DNA from 2 places in the Massilia sp. CCM 8734 genome. Region 2 is predicted to be linked to the other one. Evidence: predicted binding sites of a transcription regulator. Region 2 holds the regulator's gene; the other holds the start of a gene.
What was found. Region 2 encodes FNR, which switches genes on or off when oxygen is low (the NO sensors DNR and NnrR bind a similar motif). Its sites were predicted from a motif close to TTGATNNNNATCAA; they were not measured.
Positions count from the first base shown of each region.

Region 1: F2P46_RS16645 (universal stress protein) is a predicted target of FNR. The motif match lies at 2,489-2,502, and genes of this name have one in related genera.

Region 1 covers NZ_WHJI01000016.1:95,349-102,897, reverse strand. Annotated here, with positions in the region: gene F2P46_RS16655 (Crp/Fnr family transcriptional regulator) at 1-669, opposite strand, end outside; gene F2P46_RS16650 (response regulator transcription factor) at 1,138-1,782, opposite strand; gene F2P46_RS16645 (universal stress protein) at 1,950-2,414, opposite strand; gene F2P46_RS16640 (protein phosphatase CheZ) at 2,834-3,673, shown strand; gene F2P46_RS16635 (chemotaxis protein CheA) at 3,673-5,580, shown strand; gene F2P46_RS16630 (DUF805 domain-containing protein) at 5,744-7,549, shown strand, end outside.
Region 2 covers NZ_WHJI01000018.1:4,574-12,122, reverse strand. Annotated here, with positions in the region: gene F2P46_RS17670 (FixH family protein) at 1-129, shown strand, start outside; gene F2P46_RS17665 (hypothetical protein) at 156-377, shown strand; gene F2P46_RS17660 (suppressor of fused domain protein) at 486-1,049, opposite strand; gene F2P46_RS17655 (hypothetical protein) at 1,319-1,846, shown strand; gene fnr (fumarate/nitrate reduction transcriptional regulator Fnr) at 1,886-2,653, opposite strand; gene F2P46_RS17645 (DEAD/DEAH box helicase) at 2,850-4,097, opposite strand; gene F2P46_RS38275 (hypothetical protein) at 4,170-4,298, opposite strand; gene F2P46_RS17640 (hypothetical protein) at 4,379-5,050, opposite strand; gene F2P46_RS17635 (DUF885 domain-containing protein) at 5,358-7,190, shown strand; gene F2P46_RS17630 (hypothetical protein) at 7,475-7,549, opposite strand, start outside.

The DNA.
Region 1 (7,549 bases), on a different contig from region 2:
GATGCCGATGGTGCGCTGGTCGACCGTGATCAGGCCGATTTCGTTGAACGCCGACAGGGTGCGGCTGACCGTTTCCAGGGTCAGGCCCAGGTAGCTGCCGATTTCGTGACGCGTCATGCGCAGGTTGAACAGCTTGCTCGAATAGCCCATGGCGGCAAAGCGGTCGGCCAGCGACACCAGGAAGCGCGCCACGCGGGCTTCGGCGCTGAGCGCGCCGAGCATGCCGATCATGGCTTGTTCGCGCACCAGTTCGCGGCTCATTACGCCGTACATCACGTTTTCGAGTTCCAGGTGCACGCGGCCGAGCGCGGTCAGCTTTTTGAACGGCAGCAGGATCAGGTCGCAGTCGGACAGGGCCACCGCTTCCGAGGCGTAATGGCGGGTGTGGATGCCGTCGACGCCGAGCATGTCGCCCTTCATGGGGAAGCTGAGCACTTGTTCGTTGCCGAATTCGTCGATGAGCACGGTTTTGAGGAAGCCGGAGTTGACGATGTAGAGGGTGTCGAAGGCCTGGCCGATGGTGTGGACGCGCTGGCCGGTCTTGAATTGCACATGCTGGAACAGCAGTTCTTCGCTGTTGATCGAGACCGCCGCGCTGATGTGCAGCAGGTCGCAGACTTCCTTGAGGTTGGACCAGAGACGGCCCTGACGCTGCCGGCCAGCTTCCATTGGCGAGGAATGCATGGTCGAGGTGGTGGTGTTGCGGGTGTCTTGCGGGGGCGTGGTCAGCATGCTCATCTCCAGGGGTAGGAAAATTCGAAGTTTCAGGCTGCGGGTATCAGGCTTGAACAACGATCTGATCAACCTGCGACCGGAGCTTCAAAAGTGATGTACAGCACGGCTGGCTAGCTTGCGTAAGAACAATTTGTGAACCGCAGGAAAGCCGAATCGCTGGATTTAAGTATGCCAACACGAGTCCGGCATTGATATCAGCGAACGCTGAATCTGGGAGTAGGATTGGGCGCGCTCTTGTAGGACTATTCCTAGTCGAAGCGCCGTCCTACAGAGTGAAAACAGGGGTGCGGCGGGGTGGTGCGGCGAGTGCTACTGATGGGTACAGAATCTATCTACTTGAGGTTTCTCGGCACGAAACCGGCGCACCGGTGTCTAAAACTTTTCACCCTCGCCAGCGTGAGCTCAGGTCTTGAATGGCGACAGCAGGCGATGGGCCACGGCGTACTGCACCATTTCCGACAGCGACGTCATGCCCATCTTTTGCATGATCCGCGTTTTATGGGTGCTGACGGTCTTCACGCTCAGGTGCAGGCTGTTGGCGATCTCGGTAATCGACTTGCCGCCCACCAAGAGCGAAAACACTTCGAATTCACGGTCCGACAATTGCTTGTGCAATAACTGCTCATTGGGCGTCATGATGTTCAGCGCCAGTTGCTCGGCCACTTCGGTACTGATGTACGGCCGGCCCGAGGCCACCTTGCGGATCGCCCCCACCAGCTGGGTGCCGGCGCTCTCTTTGGTCAGGTAGCCCTGGGCCCCGGCCCGGATCGCGCGCACGGCGTACTGCTCTTCCTCGTGCATGGTGAGGATCAGGATGGCAAGCTTGGGCGCTTCGCTGCGGATCTGGCGGATCAGGTCGACGCCGCTGCGTCCCGGCATCGACAAGTCCAGCAGCAACAGGTCGAAACCGCCCTGGCGCACGTGCGACAGGACTTCAAAGCCGTTGATGGCTTCCCCGACGATATCGATGTCGAGGGCGCCGTCGAGGATGCGCTTGAGGCCCTCGCGCATGATCGTGTGGTCGTCGGCTACAACAATGCGTATCATAAAATTGCAATCAAATAAGTAGGCGGTAAGTCGATGGACGGCCGAAGCAGCGCTGAAACAAACAGGCGGCAAGCAAGCCGCGCCGCACCGGCGCGAACGCCCCGCGGTCCATCCAAGGGTACGGCAAAATTGTCAGTAGCGCCATATTCAGAACTGCTAGGTGCCAGCTAGGTTCCTGGCTCCGCGATCAGCCGGTGCACCAGGACCGGCTTGCTGGTGTGCGACAGCACCTTGTTCGTCACACTGCCCAGCAGCAACTGGCCCCAGCCGCTGCGGCCGTGCGAGCCCATGAAGATCAGGTCGCACTGGCGCTGTTCGGCCACCGCGACGATTTTCAGCGCGGCGGCGTCGGCAAACTCGGTCAGGCACTCGCAACGCACCCCCGCCGCCTGCGCCGCCTGCAGGATCGAGGCCAGGTGCTCGTTTCCGATGCGCTTCATCTGCGCCACGTATTCCTCTTCGCTGGGGTAGGAGGGCGGGACGATTTCCACGTACACCGGGTATTGATAGTCGGGCGCCACATACAGGGCCAGCACGTCCGCCCCCATCTGGCGGGCAAACTTAACGCCGGCACAGGCTGTGTGCTTCGATATCGCCGAGCCATCCGTCGTAATCAGAATTTTCCGATACATGATGAGTTCTCCCACGCAGCAGGTCGTATTCTGTATTGTAGTGCGGGATTTCACGATTGATAGATCGCAAACCTTTGATCTTGATCAAACCGCAGGTCGAGCCGGCGTCCGGTCCGATCGCGATTTTTAACCTTTTGGTTTTCGCCTGCCCGCCTGCGCCGCGCCCTGCTTACGAAATACAACACTCCACAGTATCAATTGCACATCAAAGACGCGTTTTAATTATCGATGGCACAAGTTTCGCGTGCCATTTTGCCGCGCACCATGCACAGTGATTTACCAAGGGCACTTCACACTGCTAAACTCGCGTAAACCCGGCGATGTTGCCGCGCATCATGCTTTGCCCCGAACTTGCATGGCAGGACCAGACACCAGCAACTTGATTGCGAACACCTTACAAACATGGAGAAGCAGGGACTATGACCGACGCCGCTGATGATTTCGACGCACTATTCGATGAAGTGTCCGCGCAGCGCAGCAGCGAACCGGCGCCCGCAGTTGCGCCGGCGCCCGCCGCCGCTGCCGAAGACGACATGGAAGCACTGTTCGACCAGGTCGCTTCGACCCGTCCGCCCGAGCCAGCGCCCGCCGCCGCGCCGCTTGTCGCCGCCGTCGCCGCCGCCGCACCGGTTGCGGAAGGCAGCGCCGTCGAAACCGACGAGCACGGCAAACCCATGTTCGAACGCCTCGGCGGCATCGTGCGCCTGCTGCACGACTCGCTGCGCGAACTGGGCTACGACAAGGCCCTGTCGGAAGCATCGACCCAGATCGTCGACGCCCAGGACCGCCTGGAATACGTCGCCAGCCTGACCGAGCAGGCCGCCAACAAGGTCCTCAACACGCTCGACGAAGGCATGCCGGCGCAGGACGTGCTGTCCAAGAAAGCCAAGGCGATGGACACGCGCTGGGCCGACCTGTTCGCGGGCAAGCTCAGCATCGACGAATTCAAGACCCTGGCCGGCGACTCGCGCGCCTTCGCCCAGACCGTCACCGACGCCACCGAAGCCGAAAAAGCGCGCCTGCTCGACATCATGATGGCGCAGGACTTCCAGGACATCACCGGGCAGCTGATCAAGAAAGTCGTGCTCATCACCAAGACCGTGGAACACGAACTGGCCGAGCTGCTGCGCGACAACGCGCCGCCGGCGGTGCGCGAAAAACTGCTGCACAAGCCAGCGCTGATGTCGGGCCCGTCGGTTCCCTCCGTCGCACTCGATCAAGACAATGTTGACGACCTACTTGCCGATCTGGGATTCTAATGGACGATATGCTCAAGGATTTCGTCGTCGAGGCGATGGATCTTGCAGTCAACGTAGAAGAACACCTGCTCGCCCTCGAGCGCGATCCGAACAACAAGGAAACGCTCAATGCGGTGTTCCGCTCGTTCCACACGATCAAGGGCGGGGCCGGTTTCATGGGCTTGCCGGCCCTGGTGGCCGCCTGCCACCTGACCGAGAACCTGTTTGACGCGCTGCGCACCGGCGCCGCCCCGGTCACGCCGATCGCCATCGAAGCGGCGCTGCAAGCGTCCGGTTTCGTGGCCGACCAGCTGACCGACCTGTCGAACGGCGCCCGGCCCGAACAATTGGCCTCGATGCCCGACTCGCTCGAACGCATCCTGGTCAACGCCATCGAAGGCAAGGGCGATGCCCCGGCCAAGGTGGCTCCCGCGGCCGCTGCGGCGCCCGCGCCGGTAGTGGCGGCGCCAGTGGTCGCCGCGCCGGCCGCCGCCGTTTCCGCCAGCGCCCCCGGCGCCGATGGACTTGACTGGGAAGCGATGTACGTCTCGGTGATCCCGCCCGGGACCTACACGCCGGCCGAAAAACCGGCCGCCGCTCCCGCCGCCGCCGCCGCCGCCGATCATGCAGCCGCGCCCGCAGCCGTCGCCCAGGCCGCCGCCCCCGCCGCCAAGCCGGCCGCCGACGCCGGCGCCGACCGGCGCGAAGAAAAGGTGCAGGAATTCCGCGCCGCCTCCGCGCCCGCCAAGGAAGACAGCATCCGGGTCGACGCCGTCAAGCTCGACGCGCTGCTCGAAGTGGCCGGCGAATCGGTGCAGGCCGCCAACCAGGCCGCCGTGCTGCTCGAACGCCTGCTGCAATTCAAATTCGAAGGCCCGGCCGCCACCCTGATGGCGACCCTGACCGAAACGCTGGAACGCGCCTCGCGTTATTCGGCCGAACTGCAACGCGCCACCCTGGCCACGCGCATGCAGCCGGTCGGGCGATTGTTCCAGAAATTCCCGCGCCTGGTGCGCGAGCTGGCCAAGGACCTGGGCAAGGACGTCGAACTGACCATCGAAGGCGCCGAGACGGAAGTCGACCGCGTGGTGGTCGACAGCCTGTACGACCCGCTGGTGCACATGCTGCGCAACGCGCTCGATCACGGCGTCGAGTCGCCCGAAGACCGCCTCGCCGCCGGCAAGCCGTCCAAGGCCTTCATTTCGCTCAAGGCCTGGCAGGAAGCGAACAGCGTCATGATCGTGCTGCAGGATGACGGCAAGGGCATGGACCCGCACGCGCTGCGCCGCAAGGCCGTGCAAAAAGGCCTGATCGGCGAAAACGGCGCCCCGACCGACGAAGAAGCTTACCAGCTGGTGTTTTTGCCGGGCTTCTCGACCAAGGAAGTGGCGTCCTCGGTGTCCGGGCGCGGAGTCGGCATGGACGTGGTCAAGACCGCTGTGGAAAAGAACCGTGGCGCGATCCACATCGATTCCTCGCTCGGCCACGGCACCAAGTTCGCGATCCGCCTGCCGATCGAACTGTCGATCGTGCCGACCATGCTGGTGTCGACCTCCGGCGCCGCCCTGGCGCTGCCGATGGCGGTGGTCCAGCGCGTGGTCGAATTGCCCGACAATTTCATGAACGTCGGCGGCGCGCCGGTGCTCAAGGACCAGGGACGCCCGCTGCCGGTGCGCTCGCTGGCCAGTGCGCTCGGTTACGAAGCCTGTTCCGAAAAAGTCGGCATCGTGGTCGCCGCTCCCCAGCCCTACATCCTCGCGGTGGAAGCGGTCGACGGCACCGCCGACTTGGTGATCAAGCCGATGACGGCCATCAGCGTGGACGGCATCACCGGCACCGCCCGTTCGGCCGAGGGCGAACTGGTGCTGGTCGTCGGCCTGTCCTTCCTCATGGACGGCTGTCGCGGCACCCTCAAGGTCGCCGCCTGATCTTCCTCACGACGCGCCGTCCCGGAGCTACTTCCGGGCGGCGCGGCTCGCCTTGTTTCTCTTCTCATATTTACAACAGTCAAGTTGTGTTGCCAGTCAATACATGGCACGATGGCGGGCACTGTTCTTGCAAAATGAAAACTTATATTGAGAATTGTTAATAATGGCATTGGAAACATTCGAGCAGGTGCTCGGCGCCGTGCAGGCGGGCGAATCAATGAACGCGGCATGGAAAAAATTTGTCAATACGACGTTCTTCGTCCCGGTCGCCCAGCCTGGCGGTGCGGGCGGCGTCACGCTGCGCACGCGCGACATCCAGGGCGACGGTAGCCGCGCCATCATGATTGCGGAAGTGCGTGAAGCGGCCCATGATGGCCAGGGCAGCTTGCTGGTCGCGCTCCTGGGCGCCGACGTGGTGTGCCTGCTGCAGCCCGACGCCGCCATCGTGGTGGCCTTGAGCGAGCGCACGTTCGAGATCGCCCACGACCGCGTGGCGTGGCTCAGGAAGAGCATCGAAGTGGCGCGCGCCAAGAGCGCGATGGCGCGCGACGCCGCGCCGGCACCTGCGCCGGCGCCCGCACCGGTCGCCACGGCCAAGGCGGCGCCGCCACGGCGTCCCTCCAACGCCCCGCTCGACGTCGCCGCGCTCAAGCCACGCAACGTCGTCATCTCCGACATCTGCCTCGAGTTCTTCGTGCCGTCCGCATGGCGCGAGTCGGGCATGCCGCGCGGCTTGCGCTATCACGACGACAGCGGCACCGTGCTGGAAGCGAGCGGCCATCTGCGTCCCGACGTCCCGCTCGGCAAATGGGTCGAGATGCGCCTGGCCCTGGTCAAGCACGAAATGCGCTACCTGACCCTGGTCGGCGAGCCGACCGACATCCACGGCGACGACTGGCGCGACCGGGTCAAGGGCAGGACGATCGAATTTAGCGGCACCATTCCGGGCGACGACTTCGAGAGCCGCTACCTGCTCGCTTGCGTGCGCACCGACGATGTGGTGGCCGTGATCGCGATTCGCGCCCCGGCCGACGTTTTCGAGCGCGACCGTTCGCTGTACAAGTGGTTCCTGAGCCGGGTCAACCTCAGGCCGATGAGCGCACCCGCGCCGTACCGCGCGCCCGGCGCCAGCGCCGGCTTCGGCTCGGGCAACGCGACGCCGTTCGAGCCTGGCGTGTTCGGCATGTCCATGGAAGGGCGCATCGGCCGCCTGCGCGCGCTCGCCTATTCCTTGCCGTTGCTGCTGGCCATGGTCTTGCTCGGCATCGCCGCCGCCGTCATCATGCCCAAGGCCAAAATACTCGGGGGTGGCTTGTTCCTGGTCGGTGGGCTGTATGCCATCTATTCCAGCGTGCGGCTGATGGTCTTGCGCCTGCACGACATCAATGTGAGCGGCAAGTGGCTGCTCGGGTTCCTGCTGCTGATCGGCCTTGCCGGGGCGCTGCGCAACAGCAATTTCGTCATGATCGCGGCGGGTATTTTTTGGATCGGAACGATGCTCATTTATTGCCTGGTTCCAGGCACCGGCGGCGACAACGATTATGGCGCCGCGCCCGGCCCGAATTCCACCATGGTCAAGATCGGTGCGACCCTGGTCATCATCGGCCAGCTCGGTTCGATCGGCGGGCAGTCGCAGATGCAGGGCATGGGCACTGGCATGGGCACGGGCGCGGGCGCCCACAAGCCCATTCGCGCCGACCCAAGCGCATGGCATTCGCCCGATGACGGCCTGTTCATCCGCTTTCCCGGCAAGCCGGTGGAAGATCCGAATCCGGGCACGATGTCGAGCGGCACGGGCAGCATGCGGCAGTTCAGCGCCGAAGTGGCGGGGGCGGCCTACGTGGTGCAGGTGTACAGCCTGGGCGTGATGCCGGAAGACGAAACCGCGGTCCTCGACAGCGTGCAGGCAGCGCTCATCGGCAGCGACGGCAAGCTGCTGTCGGGCAGGATGGCGATGCAGTTCGACGGC
Region 2 (7,549 bases):
CTCGAACGGGCGCGCTGGCAGGTGGTGGTCGAAGGCGGCAAGCTTGACTGGCGCCTGGCTGCGGCCTGGCACTGGCCGCGCGAGCAGGCGTTGGCGATCAAGGCCGACGTGCAGCAACCAGCCAACTAAACGGGGGAGTGTCGATGCGTCTTGCGATGAAAGTACTGTGGCCCGCTTTCCTGGCGGCGATGCTGGCCGAAGGCTGTTTCTTTGCGCTGTTCGATCCGCGCGAAGAACTGCACCTGGGTGAATTGGCCTTGTCGCCGATGGCGGTGTACACGATCGGCTTTTTCTTCTTCTGGATCTTCTGCGCGCTGGCCAGCATGCTGACCTATTATCTGGTGGTGGTGCCGGACGATCCGCATCCGCCGTTTTAAGCGTTCGTCGTAAAAGGCCGACGCGCGTTTTTCAATGTGCTTTGATAGCCCGAGATGGCAGGGCAGGCATTTGTCGACCTGCGCTTTCCCGATATTTTACGATTGGCGTTAAACAGAACTTTTTCGATTCCAGTCCAAAACGTCAACGCGATTGGCATCCCATAGTGATTCGAGTGCGTTTCCAGCATCTTGACTCGCCAGATTTGCCTCTGCTGTCGAAATTGGAATGGCGATCAGAGGGAAAATGGTTCGGTCGCTCAATACGACTTTGGACATGCCGTCCCATTGATACGGGGCGGTAAAGTAAATATGACGGAGCGGAGTGCCGGGAAAGTACATCCCGCCAATTTCTTCGAAGACGGTCCCAGGTGAAACCCGCCATTGACTTTTTATGATATAAAAGGCGATTGTAGAGAGTAGATTAAGCCCTCGCGCGTCGTCCATGCGCGTGTCGATCAAGATTTCTGTGCGGATCTGGACGGCAGGATTTCTGCTCTGGTCAAGGTCCATCAGGCCGACCGTTGCGCCAACCAGGCCTCCTTCCGTCTGGCTCGAATAAATGGGGATGCTTGTGGTCCGTTCATCGTCGTCGTACTTGGTGACAGCGAACTCCCCCCCAATCTGGTGGCGAAGAAAACTTACCCAATCTTTGTGCGCTTGTGTTGTTGTCATTTCCAACTTCGTTGCGGTATCTGTTAATCGGGTTCTTAACGGGCTTCTGCCCGGGAGTGTTGGCAGCTTGTAGGCGACCGTGAGTGGCTCCCCTGCCTGCTCGGACATGTCTGCATCGGCACCCAAGGCGGTGCATCCTGCGCCGACGCGAACGGACTGTTTACAGCGCGTTCTGGAACTATACTGTCTGATAAATATAGCCAACCATGCCATGACGGGATACCCAGATGATGAAAACCGACATTCCAACTTCCAACAAGCAAGTTTTTTTGATCGGCATGCTGATCGCGTTGCCGCTCCTGCTGGCCACGTTCTTCTATTACCTGACTCCGCACCAAAAAGCGCCGGATGCCATGGAAACCGGTTTGGTCGGCGGCATACTGCTGGCATCGGGATTATTCGCCCTGGTTCTCTGCGCCAGCATGCTGATGCGTCACTCGGTCGAACTGGGCGCCGATGCCATTGTGGTCAGGCATGCCTTCTACACCTTCCGGCTGGCGCGCGCCGACATCCGGGCGCCCGCCATCGAGCGCCTGCCCGACGTGCGCAGCCTTGGCATCACAACCAAGCGCAACGGCATCGCTGGCTTCGGATTTTATTCGGGATGGTTCAACGCCAGCAAGGGCGAGCGGGTATTCATGGCGGTGTCCGGCGTACCGCTCGTGGTGTTGCGCTTTACCGGGCATCCAAAATGCTCGGTGCTGGCCATGAGCAGCAGTGGCAGCCTGGAAGCCGACCTTGCCACCTGGCTCGCGCAGGGATCAGCCGCGCTGGCGCGCGGCGGGCTGCCAGCCTGAGAGCCCCTTGCCGGGTGCCCCTGGCCGGGCGCCCCTGGCTCACGCCATCGGGCTGCACTGTTCGGTGCCGGCGGCCAGCGCCTTGAGCATGGCCGGGTCGAGCAAGGTCAGTTCGCGCTTGTCGACGCTGATCCAGCTCTGCTTTTTGAAGCGCGACAGCAGGCGGCTGATGCTTTCGATGGTCAACCCCAGGTAATTGCCGATATCTTCGCGCGACATGCGCAGCTGGAAGCTGGTGGCCGAGTAACCGCGCGCCGCATAACGCGCTGACAGGTTGACCAGGAATACGGCAAAGCGCTGCTCCGCCCGCATATTTCCCAGCAACAGCATGACATTCTGTTCACGCGTGATTTCCTGGCTCATGATGCGGTGGAAATGGCGCAGCAGGGTCGGCACTTCGCCAAACAATTCTTCCAGGCGCTCGAACGGGATTTCGCACACTTCGCTGTCTTCCAGCGCGACCGCGTCGCAATGGTGGCGGTCGCCGCTGATGGCGTCCATCCCCAGCAGTTCGCCCGCCATCTGGAAGCCGGTGATCTGCTGCTCGCCGTTGGCGTTGACCTGGTAGGTCTTGAAGTGGCCGAAGCGGATCGCGTACAGGTTGCGGAACGGCTCGTCCATCTGGTACAGGCGCTCGTCGCGCAGCACGCGGCGGCGCTTGCCGATAATGTTGTCGAGGCGACTGATGTCATCGTTTTCGAGTCCCATCGGCAGGCACAGCTGATGCATGCTGCATCCGGCGCAGCTGGCCTTGAGTGCGGCGACGTTGAGCATGGCTGCCGGAACGAAGGGGAGAGGCTGAGGCATAGGGTCTGACGGTTTGTGGCTTGAGCCGTATGATACCCCACGGCGACCCCGGCGCACGGGCGAATACCGGAACAGATGGGGCTGTTTCCCCGATACAGATGACTGTTTTTCCCGGCCGGGCATGCATTATGCAGATTTGCGTTGTGCATGTCCTAACAACGCGATCCATACCCCTGCGCATGGCGCGGCGCCGGCCTCAGCGCGGGCGGAAACGCACGTCGACCGTCGACACGTCGCCGCTGACCTTGGCTTTCTTCGGTTTCTTGGGTTTTTTCAGCACCTCGCCGGTGGTGTTGGTGAGCGGCACCCTGTGTTCCGGCGAGAAACCAGGCTCCTCGATGCGTTCCAGGGTTTGCTTCGTCAGAATTTCGATGGCGGCGAGCAATTGCACCTCGTCCGCGCAGACCAGCGAGACCGCTTCGCCCGAGGCCCCCGCGCGGCCGGTGCGGCCGGTGCGGTGGATGTAGTCTTCGGCCACGATCGGCAGGTCGAAATTGACCACCTGCGGCAAGTCGTCGATATCGAGCCCGCGCGCGGCCACGTCGGTCGCCACCAGGATCTTCGCTTCGCCGGCCTTGAAGCGCTCGAGCGCGCGCAGGCGCGCCGGCTGCGGCTTGTCGCCGTGAATCGAATCGGCCGCGACGCCCTGCGCCTGCAAGGTCTCGACCAGCTGGTCCACGCCCTTGCGCGTCTTGACGAACACCAGCACCTGGCCCCAACGGTGCTTGTTGAGCAGGTGCAAGAACAGTTCCGGCTTACGTTTTTTGTCGACCGGCACGACCCACTGGCGGATACGCTTGACGGTGCTGTTGCGCGGGCTGACCTCGATGCTCAAAGGGTCGCTCAGCAGCTTGCCGGCCAAAGCGCGGATCTCGTCCGAAAACGTGGCCGAAAACAGCAGGGTCTGGCGTTTTTTCGGCAGGGCGGCGAACACGGCGTCGAGTTCGCGCGAAAAACCCAGGTCGAGCATGCGGTCGGCTTCGTCGAGCACCAGGGTCTCGAGCTGGTCGAACTTGAGCGCGTTCTGGCGGTACAGGTCGAGCAGGCGGCCGGGAGTGGCCACCAGCACGTCGAGTCCCTTGCGCAGCTTCATCATCTGCGGATTGATGCTCACGCCGCCGTAGGCCACGTGGGTACGCAGCGGCAAGCCAGCCCCGTAGGCACGGAAACTCTCGTGCACCTGCTCGGCCAGTTCGCGCGTGGGCACCAGCACCAGCACGCGCACCGCATTGGCGCCGACCTGGCCCTGCAAGGTCAGGCGCTGCAACAGGGGCAGGGCGAAGCCGGCGGTCTTGCCGGTGCCGGTCTGGGCGGCGGCCATCATGTCGCGCCCGGCCAGCACGGCGGGAATGGCTTGCGCCTGCACTGGCGTGGGCGTGCGGTAACCGAGCGCGTCCAGCGTGCGCACGAGGGGATCGATCAGACCGAGGGAATCAAAAGACATGGGGAAGCGACCTTGCAGCGAAAGAACAAGGGCGTAGTTTACTCTGTCCGGCGCTTGCCGTGGCGCAAAAGCCTACCGGGTCAATGGCGCTGTCGCCACTTGGGGCTTGGTCGGTTCCGGCTTGTCGCCGCAGGCGGCCGTGGCCAGAACGAGCATGCAGCAGGCGGCCAGCGCCGCGAGCGAGTGAAAGCGTGGTTTCATGGTGCACTCCCTTGTAAAAAGGATATCCTACCCAAAACCACGCCCGCGCGGCGCGCTGTTCCTTACCTGGTGCCTGCCGGTCAGAAACGGTAGCTGATACCGGCGCGCAAGACCGGATAAACCTTGTAGGCCTCGACGTCGGCTTCCATCTTCACGCGCTCGGTGGCGACATCGCGCGCCAGGGTGGCGCAGGCGGCGGCCGCAGCGGTGCATTGCGAGTTCGTCAAGCGGCCCTTCGGGTGACCTTGCCACAGCGCGCCCAGATCGGCGCTGAGCTGCCACTTCTTGTCGGTGCTCAAGGCATTGCCCCAGCCCACGCCGACATACGGCGCGCCCTTGTTGTACTCGATCCCGCCGTTGAGGATGCCGACCTGGCTGGCGGCGTATTGCTTGCCGTTGATGTTGAAAAAGCCGTTCGAATCCTGGCGCGCCACCATGCTGATCTTGTTACCGTTGTACACCACGCCGCCGGTCAGGCGGAACGGGCTGTTATCGATCAAGTGCCAGTCGAACAGCACATCGATATTTTGCAGCTTGGCCTTCATCGTGTAGCTCAGGGTGCTGGCGGTATCGTTGTACTTGTGCTGGAAGTAGCTGGCGCCGAAACGGGCGTTCAGGGTTTTTTCCATTGGGAAAATCAGATGGGCGCCGACGCCCGTGGTGCCGACTTCGGCGGTAACGGCGACTTCGGCTTGCGCGCTGGCGGCGAGCAACAGGGCGGCGACCGCCATGACGGTATTCTTGATATACATGCAATGACCTTTGACGAATGACTGGGCGATGGCGGCATTGTACCGGTTGAGGCGGCGAGACGCGCTGGCATCGTGGCTCGCCATGCTACTCCAGTCGGGGCTGGCGATCCAGTCCCTTAAGGTAAGCAATTGTCGTTGTTTGTCGCCGCGGCGCATGGCGGCGGCGCGCACGGCAACGGTGTCTGGCCTGTATTGACGGGCGAAACGCCAGGGCGGCGCTGGTTTCCGCTGTGGTGGTTTCTTGTCGGAATCCATGATAAATTCTGTCGCGGCAAAACGCCGATGATACCCACCAGGAGACTTTCGCATGCATACACCGTTCCGCCGCGCCATCGCGCCCTGCCTGACCGCCGCGCTGGTGGCACTGTCGCTCGGCGCCGCCTTGCCGGTGCTTGCGGCCGCTGGCGCGAGCGCGCCGGCCGGCATGGAGAACCGTGAAAGCGCCTTCGACAAATGGGCCGACCGCTTTGCCGCCGACTGGGTGCGCCTGTCGCCCCAACGCGCCACGGTCGACCAGTACTTCGCCGGCGCCGAACAGCAGGCGCTGGACCGCCAGCTGGCCCCGATCACGCCGGCGCAGCGCGCCCGCTACACGGCGCTGGCCAAGACCGGGGTGGCGCGCCTGGACCGCTTTCTGGCCGGCGCGCTCGATGCGACCGACCGCGTGTCGGCCGAAACCATGCGCTGGTCGCTGGCCAATCATCTGGCCGGCGAGCGTTTCGACGAGCACGCGTTCGTGTTCTCGCAGTTCGGTGGCACGCATATCGCGCTGGTCAACTTCATGACCAGCGCGCACCCGCTGCGGCGCGCGGCCGATGTCGAGAGCTACCTGGCGCGCCTGGCGCAGATCGGCGAGCGCATGGACCAGGCCAGCGCGCGGGCGCGTGCGGCCGCGGCGCGCGGCATGCTGCCGCCGCGCTTCATCCTCGAACGCGCGCAGGGGCAGGTTGACGCCTTCCTCAAGCCAGCGGCCGATAAAAACGTGCTGGTGCTGTCGCTGGCCGAGCGCAGCGCCGCGCTGGCCGACCTGACGCCGCAAGCGCGCGCCGCCGCCATCGACCAGGCCACGGCGATCGTCGGCAAGCGCATTTTGCCGGCCTACGCCAGGACCCAGGCGCTGCTGGCCGAACTGCACCCCAAGACCGGCGACGAAGCCGGCATCGCGCGCCTGCCCGACGGCGCCGCCGCCTACAGCCATGCACTGGCCAGCTACACCGGCACCACCTTGGGCGCGGCGCAGATCCACGCGATCGGGTTGCGCGAAGTGGCGCGCATCGAAGGCGAGATGGACCGCCACCTGCGCCAGTTGGGGTTTACCGAAGGGAGCATCGACGTGCGCATGAAAGCGCTCGACAAAACCTTCCAGCCGGCCGCCGGACCCGATCCGCGCGCGGCGATCCTTGCCAGCTACGTCGCCATGGTGAAGGATGCGGAAAAGCGCAGCGCCGCATTATTCAACCTGATGCCGCGCGCGCCGGTGGAAGTGCGGCGCGAACCGGCGCTGACCGAAGGCAGCGCCTCGGCGCACTACAGCGTGCCGGCGCCGGACGGCAGCCTGCCTGGCATCTTCTGGGTACCGCTGCGCGGGCCGGCGTTCGACATGATCCGCATGCGCAGCCTGGCGTATCACGAAGCGGTGCCGGGGCATCACTTCCAGCTCGCGATCCAGCAGGAGCTTGGCGGCCTGCCGAAGTTCCGCACGCAGCGCATTTTTGGTGGCGGCAGCGCGCACTCCGAAGGGTGGGCGCTGTACACCGAGCGGCTGGCGGTGGAGCAGGGCTGGTACGAAGGCGACGTGCCGGGGCTGCTCGGTGCGCTCGGGTCCGAACTGTTCCGCGCGCGCCGGCTGGTGGTCGACACCGGCTTGCACAGCAAAGGCTGGACGCGCCAGCAAGCGATCGACTACGGCATTGGCGCGGCCGAGGTTGAGCGTTACGTCGTGTGGCCGGGCCAGGCCTGCGCCTACATGCTCGGCATGCTGCGGATACTCGAACTGCGCGAAAAGGCGCGGCTGGCGCTCGGTGAGCGCTTCACCCTGCCGGCGTTCCACGACGTCATCCTGAAAAACGGCTCGGTGCCGATGGATGTGCTTGCCAAGATCATCGACCAGTGGATCGCCGACCAAACCAAGCCCGCCTAAGCCCCGCGCAACCGCCCGCCGCCCAACCGGGGTCAGAGCTTTAACTAGAAATTTTGTTAAATCCTGCCCTCGGTTTGATTGATGTTGGGACAACCTTTTCTTAACCGAGGTAGGCCCCAGTTAAGAAATATTAGCCATGAGTATGCCATTTTTGGTCCCAGTGCATCCGTTGGCCGCATGTTGTACAGCCGGGCTCTGAAGTGCCCCGGTTTTGCAAGAATGTGAAATGTTGCGAGTTAAAGCTCTGACCCCGGTTGTAGGGTGTTTCCGAACTGTTTGGGGGGTTATCTGGTGACGTGGAAGTCTTTGCCGTTGACGATGCTGCCGGCGGGGTCGATGGTGATCAGGTGCATGCCGCT